One region of the Vibrio sp. NH-UV-68 genome, then DNA from elsewhere that is predicted to be linked to it. Evidence: predicted binding sites of a transcription regulator. Region 1 holds the regulator's gene; the other holds the start of a gene.
The links. Region 1 encodes MetJ, which represses methionine synthesis genes. Its sites were predicted from a motif close to TTAGACNTNTANANGTCTAA; they were not measured.
Positions count from the first base shown of each region.

Region 2: the regulator MetJ is predicted to act here: its motif matches at 1,498-1,517, upstream of metK (methionine adenosyltransferase).

Region 1 covers NZ_CP134975.1:2,931,229-2,935,447, forward strand. Annotated here, with positions in the region: gene rpmE (50S ribosomal protein L31) at 184-402, shown strand; gene ViNHUV68_RS13435 (malic enzyme-like NAD(P)-binding protein) at 661-1,938, shown strand; gene metJ (met regulon transcriptional regulator MetJ) at 2,031-2,348, opposite strand; gene ViNHUV68_RS13445 (O-succinylhomoserine (thiol)-lyase) at 2,567-3,733, shown strand; gene ViNHUV68_RS13450 (bifunctional aspartate kinase/homoserine dehydrogenase II) at 3,733-4,219, shown strand, end outside.
Region 2 covers NZ_CP134975.1:347,780-351,998, reverse strand. Annotated here, with positions in the region: gene tkt (transketolase) at 1-1,278, opposite strand, end outside; gene metK (methionine adenosyltransferase) at 1,597-2,751, shown strand; gene ViNHUV68_RS01745 (DUF2189 domain-containing protein) at 3,025-3,822, shown strand; gene ViNHUV68_RS01740 (SprT family zinc-dependent metalloprotease) at 3,900-4,219, shown strand, end outside.

The DNA.
Region 1 (4,219 bases):
CGGCTAAAAAAGTAGCAGATTTATGGTTAAATCGGTTGATCACTGTGGCGCGATTCATTACTATATCGCGCCTTAGAGATATGGCTGTCATTTGGCGGCGGTATCCAAGCAACTTTTATTAACTACGTGTGGTGTCCGGCTTAGAATCGGATAGCGACACGGCCTATATTCAGAGGTTCTCCCATGAAAGCTGGTATCCACCCAGAGTACAAAGCAGTTAAAGCGACTTGTTCTTGCGGCAACTCTTTCGAGTTCAACTCAACGCTAAGCAAAGAGTCTATCCACCTAGACGTATGTGACAAATGTCACCCATTCTACACTGGTAAGCAACGTATCGTAGATACAGGCGGCCGTGTTGATCGCTTCAACAAACGTTTCGGTGCTCTATCAAGCAAGAAGTAATTTCTGCTTAGATATCGAATCTAGAAAGGACGCTCAGGCGTCCTTTTTTGTTATCTATCATAGGGTAATTAGCATTCATTCAGAGTATTGTGTTATTGATACTAGGCATTACCAGTGATCCCTCTTGATATCTGGTCTTATCAGCCGACTTTTACAACCTTTTATTGCTTCCGCTCGCATTCTGACCTAGGCAGCTTGACTTAGTTACTCTAAAATGGATTCCCCTTTCCATATAATTATTAACGAGTACCTACACCTATGTCCGATGACAATCCTCAACAACTATCTCCTGAAGAGCAATTCCGTCAGCAAGCATTGGATTACCATGCCTACCCGACGCCAGGCAAAATTTCTGTTGAGCTGACTACCCCAGCCGAAACCGCCAGAGACCTAGCGCTCGCCTACAGCCCAGGCGTTGCAGAACCCGTACGCGAAATCGCCCAAAACGTCGATAACGTCTATAAGTACACCTCAAAAGGCAATATGGTAGCTGTAATCTCAAACGGTACCGCAATTTTAGGCTTGGGTAACCTAGGTCCAATGGCATCAAAACCTGTTATGGAAGGTAAAGCACTGCTCTTTAAGCGCTTTGCAGGTCTTGATTCGATTGATATTGAGGTCAAACACCGCACTATCGAAGAATTTGTTGATACCGTTGCCAACATCGCCGATACCTTTGGCGGTATTAACCTAGAAGATATCAAAGCACCGGATTGTTTTGAGATTGAAAGACAGTTGATTGAGCGTTGTGATGTACCTGTGTTCCACGATGACCAACACGGAACTGCGATTGTGACGGCTGCGGGGATGTTAAATGCGATTGAATTGCAAGGAAAGAAACTTCAAGACGCAACCATAGTCTGTCTTGGTGCCGGCGCTGCCGCCGTTGCTTGTATGGAACTGCTGATCAAATGTGGCGCAATGCGTGAGAAAATCTACATGCTGGATCGCAAAGGCGTTATTCATACTCGTCGTGAAGATCTCAATGAATACAAACAGCTATTTGCTAACAATACTGATAAACGAACGTTAGAAGATGTAATTGAAGGGGCCGATCTGTTCTTAGGTGTATCAGGTCCAAACTTGCTGCCGCCCGAGGCGCTTAAATTGATGGCCGATAAGCCGATTGTGTTTGCTTGTTCGAATCCAGATCCAGAAATCAAGCCAGAGCTAGCCAGAGCCGTTCGCCAAGATCTGATCATGGGAACCGGACGCAGTGACTATCCGAACCAAGTCAATAACGTGCTGTGTTTCCCATTCATCTTCCGTGGTGCGCTGGATGTGCGTGCTAGCGAAATCAATGATGAGATGAAACTGGCCGCGGTTGAAGCCATTCGTCAGCTCGCCAAAGAAGAAGTGCCAGCAGAAGTATTAAAAGCCGCGGGGGTTAGCGCGCTGTCATTTGGTCCAGATTACATCATTCCAAAACCAATGGACTCTCGCCTATTGTCTCGCGTAGCTAAAGCAGTCGCGCAAGCGGCTGTCGACTCTGGTGTCGCGCGAATAGAAATGCCAGAAAACTACATGGCAGAGTAAGCCTGTTGTGATGAACAAAAAAACCGCTGTTTGATACAGCGGTTTTTTTTTAAGAATTTTACCTTGCAGAAAAAAATGACATGCCGTGGTGATTATTCATCAAACGCTTCGAACTCAATGCCCATTTCTGTCATTAGTTTTTTCACCTCTGTCGGAATATCATCCGGGCGATCTTTACGCAAGTCTTCATCCGTTGGCAGTGGCTGACCTGTGTATGCGTGCAAAAACGCTTCGCACAATAGCTCACTGTTTGTCGCGTGGCGCAGGTTATTGATCTGACGGCGCGTACGTTCATCAGTTAAAACCTTTAATACTTTCAATGGAATAGAAACAGTAATCTTCTTTACTTGCTCACTTTTTTTTCCATGCTCAGCGTACGGGCTAATGTATTCGCCATTCCAGTCTGCCATTGCGCACCTTTGTAAAAATGTATGTTTGAAATTAGAAGCCGCAATTTTAGCGGCATTTATGTCCACAAGCAAAGACATATAGACGTCTAGAAGTATTGACGTCCACAAAAATGACAAGTAAAGTGGTCAGAAATGGAGTTGGAATTGCTCATATCTGACATCTTCAAGATATAGCGCATTCCCTGCAACAAGTCACTATAGTTCGAAAGGAAACGCCCATGAGCACCCGTAAACCAGCCACAATCGCGGTACGTACTGGTATCGAGTCAGACACTCAACATCACGCCGTTGTTCCCCCTATTTATCTCTCAACGAACTATAGCTTCCCGGCCTTTGGTGAAGTGCCTCAATATGACTACACCCGCTCGGGCAACCCAAACCGAGGCTTGCTTGAAACCGCACTGTATGAGCTTGAATCAGGCAAAGGGGCGGTAGTGACTAACTGTGGTACCTCTGCATTGAATTTGTGGGTCTCGGCCTTCCTAGGGCCTGAGGATTTAATTGTTGCCCCCCATGACTGCTACGGCGGAACATACCGCCTATTCAATACCCGCGCTCAGAAAGGAGACTTCAAAGTAGCATTCGTTGACCAATCTGATCAAAAAACGCTCTCTAATGCGCTCGCTCAAAAGCCAAAACTTATCTTGATAGAAACGCCATCAAATCCATTAGTACGCGTGGTCGATATTGAAAAACTGTGTCAACAAGCCAAACAAGTCGGTGCACTGGTCGCGGTCGACAATACTTTTTTAACGCCTGTTTTCCAAAAGCCGCTCGAGCTAGGTGCAGATTTTGTTATTCACTCAACCACTAAGTACATTAATGGTCACTCGGATGTGATTGGCGGTGTTGTGATCACCAAAACCGAGCAACATGCTGAAGAGCTTTCTTGGTGGGGCAACTGCATTGGCGCAACAGGAACGCCATTTGACAGCTATATGACGCTGCGCGGTCTGCGAACCCTAGGCGCGCGTATGAAAGCCCACGAAGAAGGTGCCAGTAAAGTCTTACAGTTCCTACAGAGCGAGTCTTTGGTCAGCGCCATCTATCATCCAAGTCTGCCAAATCACCCCGGCCATGAGATCGCTAAAAAGCAGCAAACTGGCTTTGGCTCAATGTTAAGTTTTGAGTTTGCAGGTAGCTTTGAACAACTTAAAGCCTTTGTTGGCCATCTCGAACTCTTTTCTCTAGCAGAGTCATTAGGCGGTGTTGAAAGCTTGATTTGCCACCCTGCCTCAATGACGCATCGAGCTATGGGTGAAATTGCGCTAGCCGAAGCGGGTATATCACAACAGCTATTACGCTTATCTGTTGGTTTAGAAGATAGTGAAGATCTGATTGACGACCTCACTCAAGCATTTAATAAAGTGAAGGAGGCTGCGTAATGTCTGCCACGCCACGTCAACTGCATAAATTCGGTGGCAGTAGCCTTGCTGACCCAGATTGTTACCGTCGAGTCGTTGGCATACTCAAAGAGTATTCCAATGCTGAGGACTTGATCGTTGTTTCCGCGGCGGGCAAAACCACCAACCGTCTGATTGCTTTTTTGGACGCGCTCAACAAAGATGGCCGCCTCGCACACGAAGAGCTTCAGACGCTACGCCAATATCAAAGTGAGCTAATTGAAGCGCTTGTTGAAGGCGATGAAAAGCAACTATTGCTTGCCACGCTGCGCGATGAGTTCACGACCCTAGGTGAGCTAACGGCGCCATTAACCGACGCCGATAAAGCGGCGGTACTCGGTCACGGTGAAGTATGGTCTTCGCGCTTACTCGCCGCTTTACTCAATCAAGCAGATCTGCCTGCAACCGCGCAAGACGCGCGCGCTTTTTTACGAGCTCAAACTGGCACACAACCCGAGGTCGATTTCG
Region 2 (4,219 bases), 560 kb from region 1:
ACCACCGTGTAGAGCGATGCCGTTCATGATTGCTGTCATACCGAATTCACGCACACCGTAGTGAATGTAGTTACCAGAGAACTCATTCGATTCTAGCGACTTAGAGCCCGACCACATGGTTAGGTTAGACGGTGCTAGGTCAGCAGAGCCGCCCAAGAATTCAGGTAGCATAGCGCCGAATGCTTCTAGGGCATTTTGCGATGCTTTGCGTGAAGCGATGTTGGCAGGGTTAGCTTGAAGATCAGCAATGATGGCATTGGCTTTCTCTTCCCACTGCGCTGGCAGGTCGCCATTTACGCGGCGTTTAAATTCGGCAGCAAGCTCTGGATGAGCGGCTTCATAAGCGGCAAGTTTTTCATTCCATGCGGCTTCTTTAGCAGCGCCCGCTTCTTTTGCATCCCACTGTGCATAGACATCTTGTGGGATTTCAAATGGACCATGTTCCCAACCAAGCTGCTTGCGTGTTGCGGCGATTTCATCAGCGCCTAATGGTGCACCGTGACAGTCATGTGAACCAGATTTGTTTGGTGACCCAAAGCCGATAACGGTTTTAGTACAGATAAGCGTTGGGCGCGGATCCGCTTTAGCAGCGATAATCGCCGCGTTGATTGCGTCAGCATCGTGACCATCAACAGCAGGGATAACATGCCAGCCGTACGCTTCAAAACGCTTAGGTGTATCGTCAGAGAACCAACCTTCGACGTGACCGTCGATTGAAATGCCGTTGTCATCCCAAAAAGCAATCAGTTTGCCCAGACCAAGTGTACCCGCTAAAGAACACGCTTCGTGCGAAATACCTTCCATCAGACAGCCATCACCCATAAAGGCATAAGTGAAGTGGTCAACAATGTCGTGGCCAGGTTGATTAAATTGTGCCGCTAACGTCTTCTCGGCAAGTGCCATACCAACAGCATTAGTGATGCCTTGGCCTAGCGGTCCTGTTGTCGTTTCAATACCTGGTGCGTAACCGTATTCAGGGTGACCTGGAGTCTTTGAGTGCAGCTGACGGAAGTTTTTAAGGTCGTCAATTGATAGCTCGTAACCGCTAAGATGCAACAGTGAATAAATCAGCATCGAGCCGTGGCCATTTGACAGTACAAAACGGTCACGATCCGCCCACTCTGGGTTTACTGGGTTATGATTTAGGTGAGAGCGCCAAAGAACTTCAGCGATATCAGCCATGCCCATAGGGGCGCCTGGGTGGCCAGAGTTAGCTTGTTGTACACCGTCCATGCTCAGGGCACGGATAGCATTAGCGAGGTGTTGACGAGAAGACATTTCAGCTCCTGAATGCGTTAAGCGAATCAAAAAAATTGGACGATAATTCTCTCAAAGCCCCGCTAGCTGTGCAAACGATTTCCATCGGATTTGTTCTCGTATAACGGATATTTTCGTCTACTTTAATCAATAAGCCGATATTTTTATGAATATTAAGCAAACGATTAACTTGTGTGGTGCGTACAAAAAAGGCTTGTAATTCACACAAGCGAATTTAGAATAGACGTCTAGATGTAGATACACCTACAAACTCAAGTATTATTTTTCGGTGTTCTGAACTCGAATCGGAACCCTAATGTAAATTAAAGTGGAGCTCACATGGCTAAGCACCTGTTTACTTCTGAATCGGTATCAGAAGGTCATCCGGATAAAATTGCAGACCAAATTTCTGATGCTGTTCTTGATGCGATTTTAGAGCAAGATCCTAAAGCGCGTGTTGCGTGTGAAACCTACGTCAAGACCGGTATGGTCATGGTCGGTGGTGAAGTCACAACATCTGCATGGGTCGATATCGAAGAATTGACTCGTCAAACTGTGCGTGACATCGGCTATGTCCATTCAGACATGGGTTTCGACGCTGACTCTTGTGCAGTCCTGAACACTATCGGTAAACAGTCACCAGACATCAACCAAGGTGTTGATAAAGCAGATCCAAAAGACCAAGGTGCTGGTGACCAAGGTATTATGTTCGGTTACGCGACCAACGAAACTGAAATTCTGATGCCTGCGCCAATCACTTACTCTCATCGCCTGGTGCAAAAACAAGCGGAAGTCCGTAAGAACGGCACCCTTCCTTGGCTACGTCCAGATGCAAAATCTCAGGTTACGTTCCAATACGACCAAGGTAAAATCGTTGGCATTGACGCAGTAGTACTTTCAACTCAGCATTGTGATTCAATCTCGACACCAGACCTTCGTGAAGCGGTAATGGAAGAGATCATCAAGCCAGTACTGCCTTCAGAGTGGATCAATAAAGAGACTAAATTCTTCATCAACCCAACGGGTCGCTTTGTAATCGGTGGTCCTATGGGTGACTGTGGTCTAACTGGTCGTAAGATTATTGTTGATACCTACGGCGGCGCAGCTCGTCACGGTGGTGGTGCATTCTCTGGTAAAGATCCATCAAAAGTTGACCGCTCAGCAGCATACGCCGCGCGTTACGTAGCGAAAAACATCGTTGCTGCTGGCCTAGCTGATCGTTGTGAAATACAACTTTCTTACGCTATTGGTGTTGCTGATCCAACGTCGATCATGGTTGAAACGTTTGGCACAGAGAAAGTGTCTCAAGAGATCATCATCGAAGCTGTGCGCCAGCACTTCGACCTACGTCCATATGGTCTGCAAGAGATGCTGAATCTGCTTCAGCCAATCTATAAGAAAACAGCTGCATATGGTCACTTTGGCCGTGAAGAGTTCCCTTGGGAAGCGACTGACAAAGCTGCGCAACTACGCGAGTTCGCAGGTCTTAAGTAATCTCAGTAAGCCCTAAGCCAACTAACATTCCAAGCGCCTGACCTGTCAGGCGCTTTTTTTATCTGCGCAAAAATGCATTAAGAAATTTGTATTTTCTCACCAAGCGGTCAATAGTTAAAAATATGTTAACGAAAGCAATCGATGTTGCGTTTCCATTCGTAAACAATTATTAACTGATGCACCGCTTATGACGTCGCCAAGCCGGGCATCGAGTTTCGTTCACTGACAACTTAAATCTGTTGGTGTAGTTAGAGAATCGATCAAGGAGGATGTATGCCTCGTACGGTGAATCCAGATAATTTCGACGCTAAGCAAGACGAAGTGAAAGACACAGAGTACGCTCGCACGGTTCAGTGTAATCAAGTCAGTATCTCTGCCCCGTTTCATTGGCTATCACTTGGTCTGCATGACTTTGTGCGTATGCCGCTCATCAGTGCCTTCTACGGTTTGTGCTTTATGGCAGCCGCGATCGGCATCGTTTTATTAGTCCAATGGCAAGGCACCCATCTAGTGGTGATGCCAAGCCTGGTTGTTTACATGTTAATTGGGCCTTTCCTAGCACTAGGTTTGTATGATGCGAGTTGGGAAAGAGAAAAAGGCCACAAACCAAGTTTGCTGCATTCGATGAAAGCCATTGGCCGTAACTCGACGTCGCAATGGGCCTTTGCCGTGATGTTGGCGGTCTGTATGATTTTTTGGATGCGGATTGCCGCTTTGCTTCACGCCCTATACCCCTCGGTGCAAGGTGCCCCTCTGACTGACTTTATGCCCTTCTTAGTCATTGGCTCTTTGGTCGGATTAATCTTAGCTTGTGTCGTATTCAGCATTTCAGCCTTTTCCATTCCTTTGATGATGGAACGACGCGTTGATGTGATGACTGCGGTTTTCTCAAGCTTCAATGCGGTCAAATCGAATATTTCCGCCATGATTGTCTGGGCTGCGCTTATCTGTGGCGGTATCTTGGTCGGCTTTGCCACTTACGGTATTGGCATGCTATTTACTATGCCAATTTTAGGTTATGCCACATGGCACGCGTACCATGAAATCATTAAAAAGAAGCATCACCCTTAAGTCGCACTGAGGTTTAATCCGGTATATGATTCGCCCCTGATAACGATGATTAGGGGCGATTTTTTGTGCAGCCAACCATAGATCAAGAATTGGAGTATCGGGCAACAAAGGTGATTGCTCGCTGTATTGCAACCGCTCAAATAACATTTAAGCGCACTTTTGCCGTCCCTAGCCTAAATTTTAAATTACGCGGCAAAACTGCAGGCAAAGCGTATCTGCAACTCAATCAGATTCGTCTTAACCCCATTTTATTTACTGAAAATCAAGCGGCATTCCTCGATGAGGTGATCCCGCATGAAGTCGCCCACCTGATTACTTACCAAGTATATGGCCGCGTAAGACCGCACGGTAAAGAGTGGCAAGGCGTGATGGGAACAGTTTTTAATCTACCAGCAAA